Tomitella gaofuii: one gene and its partner. The protein of the gene in region 1 interacts with the protein of each later gene in a pairwise test. Links are inferred from orthologs where the notes say so. Each region holds a gene or a part of one and is shown in the gene's direction. Other genes may lie near its edges.

The links.
Region 2: the proteins of H4F70_RS20005 (region 1) and ligA interact in binary tests that used the Escherichia coli proteins (3 or more experiments, as listed by UniProt). The link is inferred for Tomitella gaofuii from one-to-one orthologs.

What each region holds. Positions count from the first base shown.
Region 1 is NZ_CP059900.1:4,318,333-4,326,640, reverse strand. Bases 80-3,611 are described here. They hold H4F70_RS20005 (leucine--tRNA ligase), read left to right. Parts: upstream 80-453; coding sequence 454-3,411; downstream 3,412-3,611. Other genes in these bases: H4F70_RS20000 (NHL repeat-containing protein), read right to left, coding at 3,524-3,611; H4F70_RS20010 (SdpI family protein), read right to left, coding at 80-312. Outside these bases: more of H4F70_RS20010, read right to left, coding at 1-79; more of H4F70_RS20000, read right to left, coding at 3,612-4,432; H4F70_RS19995 (nuclear transport factor 2 family protein), read left to right, coding at 4,666-5,040; H4F70_RS19990 (hypothetical protein), read right to left, coding at 5,055-6,266; H4F70_RS19985 (metal-dependent hydrolase), read right to left, coding at 6,303-7,235; H4F70_RS19980 (TetR/AcrR family transcriptional regulator), read left to right, coding at 7,475-8,083; H4F70_RS19975 (SDR family oxidoreductase), read right to left, coding at 8,111-8,308.
Region 2 is NZ_CP059900.1:2,746,312-2,754,715, reverse strand. Bases 2,300-5,207 are described here. They hold ligA (NAD-dependent DNA ligase LigA), read left to right. Parts: upstream 2,300-2,689; coding sequence 2,690-4,726; downstream 4,727-5,207. Other genes in these bases: H4F70_RS12760 (ACT domain-containing protein), read right to left, coding at 4,772-5,207; H4F70_RS12770 (ArsR/SmtB family transcription factor), read left to right, coding at 2,300-2,582. Also shown: H4F70_RS12780 (uroporphyrinogen decarboxylase/cobalamine-independent methonine synthase family protein), read left to right, coding at 1-814; H4F70_RS12775 (MFS transporter), read right to left, coding at 849-2,084; more of H4F70_RS12770, read left to right, coding at 2,199-2,299; more of H4F70_RS12760, read right to left, coding at 5,208-5,428; Asp-tRNA(Asn)/Glu-tRNA(Gln) amidotransferase subunit GatC, read left to right, coding at 5,654-5,953; Asp-tRNA(Asn)/Glu-tRNA(Gln) amidotransferase subunit GatA, read left to right, coding at 5,950-7,434; H4F70_RS12745 (alpha/beta-hydrolase family protein), read right to left, coding at 7,455-8,404. UniProt on the Escherichia coli protein: DNA ligase that catalyzes the formation of phosphodiester linkages between 5'-phosphoryl and 3'-hydroxyl groups in double-stranded DNA using NAD as a coenzyme and as the energy source for the reaction.

The sequences.
Region 1 (8,308 bases):
GCGCTGCGCGATGCCCGCCCCCACCGCGGTGAGCACCACCGCAACCACGGGTGCGGCGATGACGACGAACAGCGCGGCGGCGGCGTCGAGCAGCAGTCCACCGCACGCACCGAGCACGAGGACCGCCGCGGCGCCCAACTGTGCGGGTGCGGCGACGCGGTTGGCGGTACGGAAGGTGGCGTCGTCCCGCAGGGTCGCGTCGGTGCGCAGGCCCCACCACCGGTTGCGCGGAAGGCTGCCGGAGAGGGCCGCGGCGGCGACGGCGCCGAGCGCGACGGCCAAGACGAGGAACACGATTGCAGCGATCACCACGCGATTCATGATATCCGACCGCCCGCACGATGAGCGCGGGGTGCGCCGGGCGCTGCCGAACCGCCCGGTGCCCACCCTCTATCCTGACGTGTGCAGCGTGCCTGCAGTGACTGCCTGCAGCGTGTCGACAACCCCGAGTAGATGGTGACGCCCGTGACCGATTCCGCCTCCCGCAGCACCGCGACCCCGGCCGGAGCCGTGTCGGCGCCCGACGCCGCGCCGCCGCATCGCTACACGGCGCACAAGGCCGGCGAGATCGAGCAGCGCTGGCAGCGGTCCTGGGAGTCGGCGGGCACCTTCCACGCGCCGAACCCCACCGGGCCCCTGGCCGGCGCGGTGCCCGACGACAAGCTGTTCGTCCTCGACATGTTCCCCTACCCGTCGGGCGCCGGGCTGCACGTGGGCCATCCGCTGGGCTTCATCGCCACCGACGTGTACGCGCGCTACCACCGCATGGCCGGCCGCAATGTGCTGCACACGATGGGTTTCGACGCGTTCGGGCTGCCCGCCGAGCAGTACGCGGTGCAGACGGGCACGCACCCGCGCACCACCACCGAGCAGAACATCCAGCGTTACCTGGGGCAGATTCGCCGCCTGGGCCTCGGCCACGACGAGCGCCGGCGCGTCGCCACGACGGACGTCGAGTTCTACAAGTGGACGCAGTGGATCTTCCTGCGGATCTACAACGCCTTCTTCGACGCCGAGCAGCAGAAGGCGCGGCCGATCGCAGAGCTGGAGGCCGAGTTCGCCTCCGGCGAGCGCACCCTGGACGACGGCCGCGACTGGTCCGCGCTGACGGCCGCAGAGCGCGCAGAGGTCATCGACGCGCACCGGCTGGTCTACCGCTCCGACTCGCTGGTCAACTGGTGCCCGGGCCTGGGCACGGTGCTGGCCAATGAGGAGGTCACCGCGGACGGGCGCAGCGACCGCGGCAATTTCCCCGTCTTCCGCAAGAAGCTGAGCCAATGGATGATGCGGATCACCGCGTATTCCGACCGGCTCGTCGACGACCTCGAGCTCCTCGACTGGTCCGAGCAGGTCAAGTCGATGCAGCGCAACTGGATCGGCCGCTCGCACGGTGCCACGGTCAAGTTCTCCGTGGCCGAGTTGCCCATCGAGGTGTTCACTACGCGCCCCGACACGCTCTTCGGCGCCACCTACGTTGTCCTCGCCCCCGAGCACGAACTGGTGGACCAGCTCACCACCGCGTTCTGGCCGGAGGGGCCGAACGGCGAGCCGGTGGACCCGCGGTGGACGGGAGGAGCCGCCTCCCCCGCCGAGGCGGTGCAGGCGTACCGCGACGCCATCGCGTCGAAGTCCGACCTGGAACGCCAGGAGAACAAGGACAAGACGGGCGTGTTCACCGGCAGCTACGCGGTGAACCCGGTCAACGGTGCGCAGGTGCCGGTGTTCATCGCCGACTACGTCCTCACCGGCTACGGCACCGGCGCCATCATGGCGGTGCCCGGGCACGATCAGCGCGACTGGGAGTTCGCCACGGCCTTCGGGCTGCCCATCGTCGAGGTGGTGCGTGCAGGCGAGGGCAACGACGATGCGGCCGCCGGCGAATCTGCTGTCGACGTGACCGAGAGCGCCTATGCGGGTGACGGTTTCGCGGTGAACTCGGCCAACGTCGAGGGTCTCGACATCAACGGCATGGCCGTCGACGAGGCGAAGCGCACCGTCACCGAGTGGCTCGAGGGCCACGGCGTGGGCACCGGCACGATCCAGTACAAGCTGCGGGACTGGCTGTTCGCACGGCAACGCTACTGGGGTGAGCCGTTCCCGGTGGTCTACGACGATACCGGCGAGGCGCACGGCCTGCCGGAATCGATGCTGCCGGTGGAGCTTCCGGAGGTGGAGGACTACCGGCCGGTGAGCTTCGACCCGGACGACCGCGACTCCGAGCCGTCGCCGCCGCTGGCCAAGGCCGTCGACTGGGTGAATGTGGAGCTGGACCTGGGCGACGGGCTCCGGCACTACAGCCGCGACACCAACGTCATGCCGCAGTGGGCCGGAAGCTCCTGGTACCAGCTGCGGTACATCGACCCGACGAACACCGAGGCGTTCTGCGATCCGGAGAACGAGCGCTACTGGATGGGCCCCCGGCCCGCCGAGCACGGCGCGGCCGACCCGGGCGGGGTGGACCTGTATGTGGGCGGGCTCGAGCACGCGGTACTGCACCTGCTGTACGCGCGGTTCTGGCACAAGGTGCTCTTCGACCTGGGGCACGTCTCGTCCAAGGAGCCGTACCGGCGCCTGTTCAACCAGGGCTACATCCAGGCCTACGCCTACACCGACGACCGCGGCATCTACGTGCCCGCCGACGACGTGGTCGAGCGCGAAGGCGGGTTCTATCTGGTGCATGCGGACGGCACGGAGCAGAAAGTGCACCGTGAGTACGGCAAGATGGGGAAGAGCCTCAAGAATTCCGTCGCGCCGGACGACATCTGCGAGCAGTACGGCGCCGACACCCTGCGGGTGTACGAAATGTCGATGGGGCCGCTCGACGCGTCGCGCGCCTGGGCCACCAAGGACGTCGTGGGCGCGCAGCGGTTCCTGCAGCGCGCGTGGCGCCTCGTGGTGGACGAGGAGTCCGGTTCCGTCACGGTGACGGACGACGAGCCCGACGAGGCGACGCTGCGGGCCTTGCACAAGGCGATCGCCGGCGTGCGTGAGGACTACGCGGCGCTGCACGACAATACCGCGGTGGCCAAACTCATCGAATACACCAACCACCTGACCAAGGCCTACCCGGCGGGCGCGCCGCGGGCCGCCGTGGAGCCATTGGTGCTCATGCTCGGCCCGGTGGCCCCGCACCTGGCGGAGGAGATGTGGTCGCTGCTGGGCCACGGGGATTCGCTGGCGCACGGCCCCTTCCCCACCGCCGACGAGAAGTACCTGGTGGAGGACACGGTCGAGTACCCGATCCAGGTCAACGGCAAGGTGCGCAGCCGCATCACCGTGCCCGCGGACATGGCGAAGGCCGACATCGAAGCGGCGGCGCTGGCTGACGAGCGCATCGTGGAGCTGTTGGGTGGCGCGCACCCCAAGAAAGTCATCGTGGTGCCCGGCAAGATGATCAACGTGGTCAAGTAGGGGGGCTCAGGCCCGGCGACGGGTGAGCGCGTGCCGACGCATTCGGGTGGGAAGGCGTCGGCACACGCTCACTGGTCGAAGACGTTGGCCCGCGCGGGGTCGTCGGCCCGGCTCAGCCGACGCTCTCCAGGCTGCCGAACACGCTGCACAGCGATGCGAGCGAGCCGCCGCACGCCGGGTTCGGTGGGGTGTACACGGCGATGCCGACGGGGTGGTCGACGGCGGTGGAAATCACGCGCCGGTCGGAGCCGTCGAGGTGCATAGTGACGATCTGATCGGCCGCATCCGCCGTGACGAACAGGGTGTCACCGTCCGCGACGATGCCGGTCGCGCGGTCGATACCGGTGGCGATCGTCTGTGGGTCGGTGCCGTCGGGGTTCATCGAGGTCACCTCGGTGTTGTCGGTGACGAAGAGCCGCCCGCCCGCGAAGGCGATGTCGCGCGGGCTGTCGAGCCCGCTCGCGACCGTCGTCACATCGTCGCCGGCGGTGGTCATGGAGATGATCTCACCGTCGTTGATGTTGGCCACGTAGAGCCGGCCGTCGTGCACCGCGATGCCGGTATGGGCGACTGTATCGGCAGCGAGGGTTTCCCTGTCGGTTCCATCGGGCAGCGACGAGAAGATCGTCCCGGAAGCAGTGTCGGCCACGTAGAGGCGCCCGCCTGCGGTCGCGATGCCCTCAGGGCCTGCCAGGTCCGAGATCACCACATGGGCGGGCGCGCCGTCCAGCGGCACGGCGACGACGTTGCCGTTCCTGAAGGAAGCGACGTAGGCCGTGTCGCCGATGACCGCCACATCCTGCGGCCCGTCGATTCCGGTGGCGTCGAGCATTGCGGTACCAGATCCGTCGAGGCCCATCGTGGTGACCGTGCTGTCGGCCCAGCCGGTGGCGATGAGCGTCGGCTCGGTGGGCAGCGGGTCTGCTCCCGCGGCGGTGGCCCCGCCCGCGGCGACCCCGACGGCGAGTGCTGCCGCGGCGGCCAGGTGGGCGGCGCGGCGCAGGCGGTGGTGTGAACGCATGGCGGATCCTTACGTCGTTGAATAGGTGTTCCTTGGAAGACTAGAACTGTGCGATCCGGAAGGAATCCGCCAAATGACGTAGACCGGACGGACACAGCGTCACGGTTGCATAACGGGCCTGCTGGTCTGCGGACGTCCGCACGGCGGGAGCGAGGCTGGCGGGGCGCGGACGTCACTCGCGTACGCTCCGGTGGAACGAGTTCTCATTCCGCCGTCACCGTCGAGGAGCACCCATGGCACCCGCACCCGAGGCCGTCCGCAAGACCATCGAGGCCTACATCACGGCCGTCACCACCGGCACCGTCGACGAGATCGTCGGCCTCTTCGCGCCGGGCGCCACGGTGGAGGATCCGGTGGGCAGCGGTGTGCGGGACACCGAGGAGTCGATCCGCGAGTTCTACAGCGTCGTCGCCGGCATGAAGCAGACCGGCGAGATCTACACGGCCCGCATCGCCGGCGCCAGCGCGGCCTTCCACTTCCGCATCACCACGGAGGCCGGCGACCAGACCGTGGAGATCACCCCGATCGACGTGATGACCTTCGACGACGACGCGAAGATCACCAGCATGCGCGCGTACTGGGGTCCGGAGGACATGGTCACCAAGTAGTAGGCGTCCGCCGGTCAGCTCGTCGGCGTCAGTGCGTGCTCGGCAGGGCCGTCGCCGCTGAGCACCGGCCGCGCCTGCCGCACCGACCAGGCGGCGGCGACGACGGCGATCGCCACCACGAAACAGGCGAGCGTGTACCAGATGTTGCCGATGGGGTCGCCGTTCGCGGTGACTCCATCGACGGCGTCGGCGTAGTCCGGCAGCGCCGACGCCCACAGCACCGCGAACACCACGAGGTAGACGATCGCGTACAAGCGGATGAACGGGTTGTCGTACCGTGCGGCGTCCGCCCCCGTGAGCAGGCCTGCGCCGGAGCCGGGGCGCAACCGCAACCACTGCCGGGTGAGCACCACGACCGCGATCACCGCGATGACGGCGAGCTCGATCACGTAGCCGGCGGCCCGCCAGCCATTGCCGCCGATCCCCATGATCGTCGCGGGCATCGGCAGAATGAGCACGCCCACCGACGCGAGGAGGCCGACACCGACCGTGCGGCCTGTCAACCCCCATCCGCCGAATCGCCTGCCGGCGTCAGTACCGTGCACGCCGAATCGCCTGCCGGCGTCGACGTGCCGGCCCACGAAGAACTGCACGCACAGCGCCAGCGACATGGGCCAGAGCGCCGCGAACACGACGATGGACGGCACGGGCACCGCGTCGAGGAACGGCTTGGCGATCTCGTTGTCCGCCGACCACTCCCACCAGCGCAGCTGCGGCCCGAGCTGGTCGAAGATCTCGTAGAACGCGTGGTGCACGAAGCCCACGCAGGCAGCGCCGACGAACGTCCCGTAGCGGCGGAACACCCCGAGCATCCGCACCAGCTCGAACGCCACCGTGGCCATGAGGGGATAGATCGCCACGATGTACAGCGGCAGCCGGCCCCACAGGAAGTCGACTGCGAACACGTTGTGGGCGAACATCGTTCCCAGGTACTCCTCGGTGCCGAAGGCAGCCGGAAAGTAGATGGGCGGTTCGATGATGAACAGGAAGAACAGCGCGCCGATCCACAGCACCAGGTTGGTGGGGTCGCCGTGGCGGCGCAGCCGGACGATCGCGTACACCAGCGCCAGCACCGAGCCGGCGATGATGAGCGTGCCCAGCACCGGCAGCGTCCAGTTCTCCAGGCCGAAGGGGCTGCGGAACGAGACGACGCCGCCCGTCTCGGCGCACGAGAAGCCCATCGAGTGCGCGAGTTCGGCGAAGGCCGGCGAACAGTGGTCGGTCATGCGGAACTCCCTGTAACGGACGGGTGGTGAGCGGGGTCAGGAAGCGGTGGAAGTGGTTTCGGCCGTGTACCAGCGGGTGACGTGATACCCGTCGTCGTAACGGCGGAACCACACGTCGGCCAGGGCGGGCAGGTTCTCGTGCTCGGGGTTGTGCCGGGGCAGCTGGCTGCGCACGGTGCCGACGAGCGCGACGAGCTGTTCGCGCATCGGCAGCGCCGTGAACGCGCGCGGCATGGGTCCGTGGTCGACGTACTCCATGCCCGGGATGAGCTTGGCGAGGCGCTGACGGCGGCGGTGGTTGGCGAACATGCACATCGCGTCCACCTGCCGATCCTCCAGCGGCACATGCTTGTTGAAGCCCTCGCAGGCGATGCGGATGACGTCGAGAACGTGCTTGAAGATCGACGGCGCCATGCGCATGCGGTAGGCGTCGCTGCCGATCACCGAGTCGAAGATGATCAGCGCGGAGCTGCGGTGCTCCACCTCCTCGACGAAGTGCCAGATGAACAGAGACGCGACGCGGTCGTCGCCGGGCCGGAACAGGCTCGCCTCGTTGTCGAGCATCAACTTGAACACCGGGGTGAAGGTGGCCTCCAGGTCCGCGGTGTAGGCGAGGCGGTAGTCGGCGGAGGTGTCCACCGCGAGCTTGTCGAAGGCGCCGATGACGCCGTCGAGGGTCTCCTGCAGCGACGGGTACCGGCGCACCAGCGCGGCGGCGTGCTGGCGGTGGGCGGCCGAGTGCTGTCCCTCCTGGCGGACGAACGCGGTGGCCTCCTCCGCGATGGCGGGGTCGGTGATGCGGGGCATGATCTCGCGGATCATGTTGACGATCATCTTCTCGAACCCGATGGCCAGGAACGACACGGCATTGGCCATCGCGGAGAACGACGGGTTGTCGGGGTTCCAGTTGAAGGGGACGTCGTACTCGTCGAAGGCGAAGCGCATCTTGCGCATCTGCAGATCGGTCATCGGCACACTCCTCGCCGTCCGGCGCCGCCCGTCGGCGCGCAGGGGTTATACGAACATACAAACATTCGGATTACTGTATGGTCAACGGTGGATGCATCGCGGCAGGTGCCGGCGGTCTTCGTGCGGGGCGTGCGGCGGGGCGCATGGTAGCGTCGGCCGGGCCGCTCAGCGGCGGTCCGGGGTGATGGGAATCGGGTGCGCCCCGGAGCACGGGGCATTGCGAGACGAGGACACGGCAGGTGGCGCGCAGACGAGGCTGGGGCGGTGCACCCCCCGCCAACGATGAAGAGGCCGCCGAGAGGATCGTCGCCGCTGCGGTGGCACTGATCACCGAGACCGGGGCCGGCATCACCATCGCCGACGTGGCCGAACGGCTGGGCGTGATCCGTCAGACGGTGTACCGGTACTTCCCCAGCGCCGATTCGCTCATGCGCGCGGCCGCGATCGCCTCTGTCGACGGCTTCCTCGACCGCCTTGCCGCGCACGTCCGTGGCCTCACCGACCCGGCCGGCGCGATGGTGGAGGCGGTGCTCTTCACGCTCGAAGAGGTCCACCGGATCCCCCACCTGGGGCTCATGCTTTCCGGCGAGCATGCGCAGGGGGTCACCGCACCCGAGGCGATCGCCTTCGGCATGACGATGATCCGGCGCTTCGACGTGGACTGGGAGGCCCACGGCTACGACGAGGCGGCGCTGCGCGAGCTCGTCGAGTTCGTGCTGCGGACCATGCAGTCGTTCTTCCTGTCGCCCGCGGACCCTGCCTGGGGGCGCGCGGTGCTGCGGCGCTATCTGGACCGGTGGATGGGTACGGCGATCGCCGCGCAGGCGCGGATCGCGCCCGCCCGGTAGGGGGCTGCCGAACGGCCGGTCCCGCGTTCAGCGCCCGGTGGGCCGCAGCACGATCTCGGTCGGGTGCGCGTCCGCGGGGGTGCGCACGGCATTGCCGACGGCGCGCGCGACGGTGGCGGAGGCGAGGAACCGCCGCGGGTCGTACTCCGCGCCCTCGGAGGCGACGATGTTCCGCTGCATGGGGGTGTCGATGCGGCCCGGGTGCACGGAGGTCACGCGCAGCCG
Region 2 (8,404 bases), 1.6 Mb from region 1 along the record:
GGTGTTGCGGACGGCGCGGGCGCACCTGGCCCGCGACCTGGACGCGGCGGAGGAGGCCTGCGAGCGTGCGGGGGTGCGCGGCAGCGGGGCGCCGATCAAGCTGCAGGCCTGCGGCCCGGTCACCGCGGCAGTCGAGCTGGAGCTGCGCTCCGGGCGGCGGGTGCTCACCGACCGCGGCGCCGTGCGCGATCTGAGCGCGTCGCTGGCCGAGGGGTTGCGCGCGCACGTGCGCACCGTGCGCCGGCGGTTCGGCATGGAGCCGGTGCTGCAGCTGGACGAGCCGCGGCTGCCGGACGCGCTCGCCGGCGCGGTGCCGGGGCCCACGCGGTTCGACCCGGTGCGGGTGCTGCCGGAGCAGGAGGCGAGCGGCCTGCTGGACGGCGTGATCGGTGCGGCCGGCGGAGCGCCGGTGCTGGTGCACTGCTGTGCGCCCGGCGCGCCCCTGGAGTCGCTGGGGCTGCTCCGGGGTCTGCCCGTCGCCGGGGCGGCGGTGCCGATGACGGACGCGGGGTTCGCGGAGCATCCCGCTGCGCTGGACACGCTGGGGGAGTGGCTCGACTCCGGTCGGACGCTGGCGCTGGGCCTGGTGCCCGCCCGGCGCCCCGGCGGGCCGCCGCCGGACTGGCATCCGCTGGCCCTGCCCGCGGTGCGGCTGGCCGACATGCTGGGGTTCCCGCGGCGGGTCCTGGCCGAACAGGTGCTGGTGACCCCAGAGTGCGGGCTGGCGGGCTCCGACCCGGAATGGGCACGCACGGCGCTGTCGCTGGCGGGGCGCATCGCCGCGGAGTTCGCCGGCGACCCGGACGCCCTGTAGGGGGCGGCCGGGACCTTCGGAGGGGCGGACGGGATCAGTCGCGGACGACGAAGGCCCGGCTCACTCCGGCGATCGCGGCGGCCGCGATGACGATGATGCCGTAGATGACGGTGGCGGTGGACAGTGACAGCGCCGACACCAGCGCCCCCGCGATCACCGTCGGCACACCGAACGACAGGTACGCGGTGGTGTAGAGGGCGGCGAAGAGCGCGCCCCGGCGTTCCGGCGGCACGACGGGGGCGATCGAGCCGATGACCCCCATGAAACCGGTGCCGAAACCGGTGCCGGTGACGGCGACGGCGGCGACGTAGAGCGGAAGCCACCCGGTCTGCAGCGCGATGAGGCTCACCAGGGTGCCCGCGCCCAGGGTGCAGGCCGCGAACACCATGGCGGTGCGCGGCGGGCGGGCGTGCATGGCGAACACGGCGAGCATGCCGGCGATGGGGAGCACGGCGATGACGGCCGACTGCGCGAGCGGGCCGCGGATGCCGAGCTGCTCGGCGGCGATGTCGGGGCCCAGCGAGAAGAACAGCCCGCCGGTCGCCCAGCCGGCCACGATGATCGGGATGCTGATGAGGAACAGGCGGCGAACGCCTTGCGGCACGGACATCCGGGGGACCAGCGACCGCCGCCACCCTGCGACGCGCGCCGAGGTCTCCGGGACCAGCCACACTGCCCCGGCGACGAGGCAGTACGCGGTCGCCAGGGTGCCGAACACGATCGCCTCGGCGTGCGTGGAGACCGCGAGCGCGACTCCCGCGGACAGTGCGCCGAGCGACAGGCCCACCATCGGCGCGGCCGCATTGAGCAGGGCGGCACGCATCGGGCGCACGGGAGGGGCGAAGTCGCTGATCGACGCGGACAGCGCCGACAACAGAAATCCGCTGGCCAGACCCTGCACGGCCCGGCCCGCGAACAGGCCGGCGGACGACTGCGCCGTCCACAGCAGCACCATGCCGCCGGCGAGCACCAGGAATCCCGTCGTGATCACGGGGCGCCGCCCGATGTGGTCCGACAGCGAGCCGACGGTGAGCAGCGTCGCGAGCAGCGCCACCGCGTACACCGCGAAGACGAGCGTGATGCCGACGGGGGAGAGCCCGAAGCGCTCCTGCATCCGCGGGTAGAACGGCGACGGCGCGGAGGCGGCCATGAGCAGGACGGTGAGCGCGGTGCCGGAGAGGGCCAGCCCGGCCCGCCTGCGTGGCGGTGCCGTGGGCGCCGCGGGCGGCGCACCGGCGGGCGAGTCGCTCCGGGTGGTGAGTGAAGTCACGGGGCCTCCGTCGATGGGGAGAAGGCTGTCGGTGCCGGGAGATCTTCGGTTCGAAGAAGTCCGAACTGTTTCAGGCTAACCGACCGGACCCGTTGGTTCAACTATGATGGAACCATGGTGGGCGGAACCGATCTCCAGCACCCGGCGCGCGACGCGATCGACCTGGGCGACGTGCTCTTCGCGCTCAGCGCGCCGGACCGGCTCTCGATAGTCCTGCAACTGCAGCAGGGGCCGTTGACCGCGGCCCGCTGCACGGCGGACGGCGGGCCGGTGCCCAAGTCGACCAAGTCGCACATGCTCAAGGTGCTGCGCGAGTCCGGCGTGATCCGCAACGAACCGCAGGGCCGCAACCGCGTGCTCACGCTGCGCCGCGCCGACCTCGACGCGCGTTTTCCGGGGTTGCTCGACGCGGTGCTCGCCGCGGGCGCGGACGCCGGCGGCGGGGCGGCGGCCGCCACGGGTGCCGCGGCGCGCCCCGGCGCTAACCTGGACCGGTGACCGATCGCCACGCTGAGACCGCATCCGACACCGCACCGGCGCCGGCCGCGGGCGCTGCCGCCGGGCAGGGACCCACGCCCGGCGAGGCCCGGGCGCGCTGGCGGGAGTTGGCCGACGAAGTGCGTGAACACCAGTTCCGCTACTACGTCAAGGACGCGCCGACCGTCTCCGACGCCGCGTTCGACGCACTTCTGCACGAACTGAACGATCTGGAGGAGCAATACACGGACCTGCGGGTGCCGGACTCGCCCACGCAGCTGGTCGGCGGCGCCGGATTCACGACGCAGTTCGCGCCCGTGGAGCATCTCGAGCGGATGCTGAGCCTGGACAACGTCTTCAGCGCCGAGGAATTGGGCGCGTGGATGCACCGCACGGAGGCCCAGGCCGGAAAGGCCGTCGACTACCTGTGCGAGGTGAAGATCGACGGCGTCGCGATCGACCTGGTCTACGAGCAGGGGCGGCTCACCCGGGCGGGGACCCGCGGCGACGGCCGGGTCGGTGAGGACGTCACCCTCAACGCCCGCACCATCGAGGACATCCCCACCCGGCTCACCGGCACCGACGAGTTCCCCGTGCCGGCGGTGCTCGAGGTGCGCGGCGAGGTGTTCTTCCGCCTCGAAGACTTCGAGGAGCTCAACGCGGCGCTGGTGGCCGAGGGCAAGGACCCGTTCGCCAACCCGCGCAATTCCGCGGCCGGCTCCCTGCGGCAGAAGGATCCCGCGGTGACCGCACGCCGCCGGCTCGGCATGATCTGCCATGGCATCGGCCGCCGCGAAGGCTTCGCGCCGGTGTCGCAGTTCCACGCCTACGAGGCGCTGGCGGCCTGGGGCCTTCCGGTGTCGAACCACACCGTCCGCGTGCGCGGCGCGGACAAGGTGCTCGAGCGGGCCGATTACTGGGCGCAGCACCGCCACGACATCGAGCACGAGATCGACGGCTTCGTCGTCAAGGTCGACGACATGGCGCTGCACGACGAGTTCGGCGAGACGGCGCGGGCGCCCCGCTGGGCCATCGCGCTGAAGTTCCCGCCGGAAGAGGTCAACACGCTGCTGCTCGACGTGCGGGTGGGGGTGGGGCGCACCGGCCGTGTGACGCCCTTCGCTCTGATGAAGCCGGTGCTGGTGGCGGGCTCCACCGTGGCGCAGGCGACGCTGCACAACGCCTCCGAGGTGGACCGCAAGGGTGTGCGGGTGGGCGACACGGTGGTGATCCGCAAGGCCGGCGACGTCATCCCGGAGGTGCTCGCGCCCGTCGCGGACGCGCGCCGCGGCGACGAGCGCGTGTTCATCATGTCCACGCACTGCCCCGAGTGCGGCAGCCGGATCGCCGCCGGCAAGGACGGCGACGTGGACCTGCGCTGCCCTGACACCCGCCACTGCCCGGCCCAGCTGCGCGAGCGGCTGTTCCACCTGGCCGGGCGCGGCGCGTTCGACATCGAGATGCTCGGCATGGAGGGGGCCGCCGACCTTCTGCGCGCGGGCGTGATCGCAGACGAGGGCGACCTGTTCACCCTCGACACCGACGCCCTGCGCCGGACGACGGTGTACACGAACAAGGGCGGCGCCGTGTCGGCGACGGGGACCACGCTGCTCGAGCACCTCGCGTCCGCGCGCGACCAGCCGTTGTGGCGGGTGCTCGTGGCCCTGTCCATCCGGCATGTCGGCCCCACGGCGGCGCGCGCCCTGGCCGCCGAGTTCGGCAGCCTCGAGGCCATCGACCAGGCCGACGAGGAGCGGCTGGCCGCCACCGAAGGGGTGGGGCCCACCATCGCGGCCGCCATCATCGAGTGGTTCCGCGTCGACTGGCATCGCGAACTGCTGGACAAGTGGCGCGCGGCGGGGGTGCGCATGGCCGACGAGCGCGACGAGTCGATCGCCCGGACGCTGGAGGGCCTGTCGATCGTCGTCACGGGCACGGTCGAGGGTTTCACCCGCGACAGCGCGAAGGAGTCGATCGTGAGCCGCGGCGGGCGCGCGGCCTCGTCGGTGTCGAAGAAGACGGCGTTCGTGGTGGTGGGCGACGCCCCGGGGTCCAAGTACGACAAGGCGGTGTCGCTGGGGGTCCCCGTGCTCGACGCGGACGGATTCCGTCGACTGCTCGCGGACGGCCCGGACGCGGTGCGTCCGCCGGAGCAGGAGCAGTGACCGGCGGCGCCGGACGCCGGGCGGGCGCCCGCCGGAAGGCGGCGATTATTGCAAGACGGTGGCGATGATGCCGGTGATGTAGCCGAGCCGCGCCACTTCGGCAGGGCGGAACTGCGGGCCGCCGTTGCGGCCCAGCAGCAGCACGGCCCCGCCGTCGCCGATGGGCGCGGCCGCGAGCGCGATCTCACCGGCCCGCCAGACCTCCGGCACCCAGTCCGCGTCGGTGCGGACCACCTGGGCCGTGCCCACCTGTTCCGACACAGGGCCGTCGGGCCAGGTCTCCGGGGTGCCGGGGCTCGCGTACAGCGGTGCGGCGCCCGCAGCGCCGGCGCCGTGATCGAGCACCGCCGCCCAGTGCACCTGGAGGGCGCGGGGCGCGGCGTCGACGAGCCGCTGCAGCCCGCGCCGCGGCGAACCCGCCACCAGCTCGATCAGCTCCAGTTCGCGATGGGTGTCGAGGTTGCCGACGAACGGGCGGATGGCGTCGACGACGGTGTCGTCCAGCGCTTCCGCGGCGGTGATGAGCACGTCCGGCAGCGCCCCGGTGGGAAGGTTCACGACGATGTCGTCCACCGCGTAGCCGCCGCTGCGCTCGATGACGTCCAGGGACTGGATGTCCGCCCCGGCCTCGCCCAGCGCCAGGGCCAGCAGGCCCAGCGTGCCCGGGCGGTCGGGGAGCACCACGCGCAACAGGTACGACAAAGCCGGCTCCTCAGCAGTTCACTTGCGGTACGGGGCCATTGTCGCACCGCGGCCGCGGTGCGGGAGCGACGGCGAGGCCGTGCGCGTCGCCCCGGATCCGGGCCGTAGAGTTGAGCGAAACCAGCGTCGGGCGGGATCGATGCCGGGTCCGTCAGCGACGGGCCGTACGGCGGCAGCCGACCCGCCGGTAGGCAGGCCGCCGCGTCGGCCGGAAAGGGGCATCGGGTGCCGGAGATCTCCCGTGACGAGGTCGCACACCTCGCAATGCTGTCGCGACTCGACCTGACCGAGGGCGAGCTCGACGAGTTCGCCGGCCAGCTCGACGCCATCCTCGGCCACGTCAAAACGGTCTCCGGGGCCGACACGGCCGACGTGCCCCCATTGTCCGAGCTCACCGGCGTGACCAACGTGGGCCGCGCCGACGTCATCGCGCCGGGCCTCACCGCCGCGGAGGCGCTCTCCGGCGCGCCGTCCGTGGAGGACGAGCGCTTCGTCGCACCGCAGATCCTGGGAGAAGAGCAGTGACCGACCTGACCCGCCTGGCCGCCTCCGAACTGGCCTCGAAGATCCACGCGCGCGAGGTCTCGTCGGTGGAGGCCACCCGTGCCCACCTCGACCGGATCGAGTCGGTCGACGGCACCGTCGGCGCGTTCCTGCACGTGGCGGGGGAGCAGGCCCTCGCCGCCGCCGGGCAGGTGGACGCCGACCTCGCGGGCGGCGCCGAACCCGCATCGCCGCTCGCCGGTGTGCCGTTGGGGCTCAAGGACATCCTCACCACCACCGACATGCCCACCACGTGCGCGTCGAAGATCCTCGAGGGCTGGGTGTCGCCGTACGAGTCGACGGTGGTCGGCAAGCTGCGCGCGGCCGGGATCCCGATCCTCGGCAAGACCAACATGGACGAGTTCGCCATGGGCTCGTCCACTGAGAACAGCGCATTCGGACCCACGCGCAATCCGTGGGGGACCGACCGCATCCCCGGCGGCTCCGGCGGCGGTTCGGCGGCCGCGCTCGCAGCGTTCGAGGCCCCGCTCACCATCGGAACGGACACCGGCGGGTCGATCCGTCAGCCCGCGGCGCTCACCGCCACCGTCGGCGTCAAGCCCACCTACGGCACCGTGTCGCGCTTCGGGCTCGTCGCCGCGGCTTCGTCGCTGGACCAGGCGGGGCCCTGCGCCCGCACGGTGCTCGATGCGGCGCTGCTGCACCAGGTGATCGCCGGGCACGATCCGCGTGATTCCACCTCCATCGACCCGGCGGCCCCGGCGGTGGTCGACGCCGCGCGCGCCGGTGCGCACGGCGACCTGGCGGGCGTGAAGGTCGGCGTGGTGCGCGAATTGCACTCGGACAGTTACCAGCCAGGAGTCCTGAGCTCCTTCGACGCGGCCGTCCAGCAGCTCAAGGCCCTCGGGGCCGAGGTAGTCGAGGTCTCGTGCCCGGCGTTCGAGCACGCGCTGGCCGCGTACTACCTGGTCATGCCCTCCGAAGTGTCCTCCAACCTCGCGCGGTTCGACGCCATGCGGTACGGACTGCGCGTGTCCGACGACGGCGCGCACAGCGCCGAACAGGTCATGGCCGCGTCACGGTCCGCCGGCTTCGGCCCGGAGGTCAAGCGGCGCATCATGATCGGCACCTACGCGTTGTCGGCCGGCTATTACGACGAGTACTACGGGCAGGCGCTCAAGGTGCGCGCGCTCATCGCTCGCGACTACGCGAAGGCCTTCGAATCGGTCGACGTCCTCGTGTCGCCGACCAGCCCCGTCACCCCGTGGAAGCTGGGCGAGAAGGTCGACGACCCGCTGGCGATGTACCTGTCCGACCTGTGCACGCTGCCGACGAACCTCGCCGGCAACTGCGCCATCTCGGTGCCCTCCGGCGTCTCCGCCGACGACGGGCTTCCCGTAGGCCTGCAGATCATGGCGCCGGCGCTGGCGGACGACCGGCTCTACCGCGTGGGCGCCGCATACGAGGCCGCCCGCGGGGCAGTCGCGTACCCGGAGCTGTAGCGGGCGACCCCGCGGCCGCCTCATCCGCACGTCGGCAGGCCGCGCACCTGCCCGTCCCCGTAGACGTGGCCGGTGCCGGGCGGGCCCGATCGCGACACGATCACGTCCACGCTGCTCTGCAGGAAGCTCACGCCGGGGAGCCACGGCGGAGCCGCAGCCTCCGCTGCGCCCCCGGCCGGGTGCAGCGCCAGCGCCGGGTCCCAGCGGGGCACCGGATCCGAGGCGTTCACCACCACGCTCGAGCGCTCGGGGACCGGATCGGTGAAGCGCGCCGGCGGCCCCACCCACAGTGCCCCGCACACCATTCCGCGGGCCTGCGGGGCGTCGGCGAGCGCCCGCGCGCCGGCTGCGGCGCCCATGCTCTCGCCGTAGACGTACAGTTCCGGCCGCTGCGGCGCGGGCACGCTGCGGACGCGGTCGGCGACGGCGGAGATCAGCGCGTGCGCGGCCGCGGCGGCGTCGTCGGGCGTGAAAAGGTAGGACACCCAGCTGGGTGTGCTCGAGTACTGCATCCCCACCTCTGCGACGTCGCCGCCGAAGAGCTCCTCGAACCCGGCCGCGGCCGTGCCGTCGATCCAGCCGGAGCCCGTCGGCACCATCACCACCACGGCCTGTCGGTCCAGGCCGCCGGCGCGCACCATGTCGTCGGCGGCGAGAGCGGCGCGGGCCGTGACGTCGGAGGCCGAGTCCAGACCCGCGTAGGTGCGGATCGACCCGGGATGCGAGGTGTCGCCGACGAACCTGCGCCCGTGGTCGCCGAGCGAGTCCCACGCGACGAGTGATCCCGGCCCGCCCGAGCGGGTGCTCATCGTGGTCGGGGCGGCCGAGGCGGCGTGCAGGCCGTCGAGAGCTGACGCGCCCGAGATGGACCCGAACGCTGCGAGCACCACCGCCAGCGCCGCGACAGCCCGTGGACGGGCGCGGACCAGCCGCACAGCGCCGAGCGCCGCCGCGCACACGGTCGCGGCGA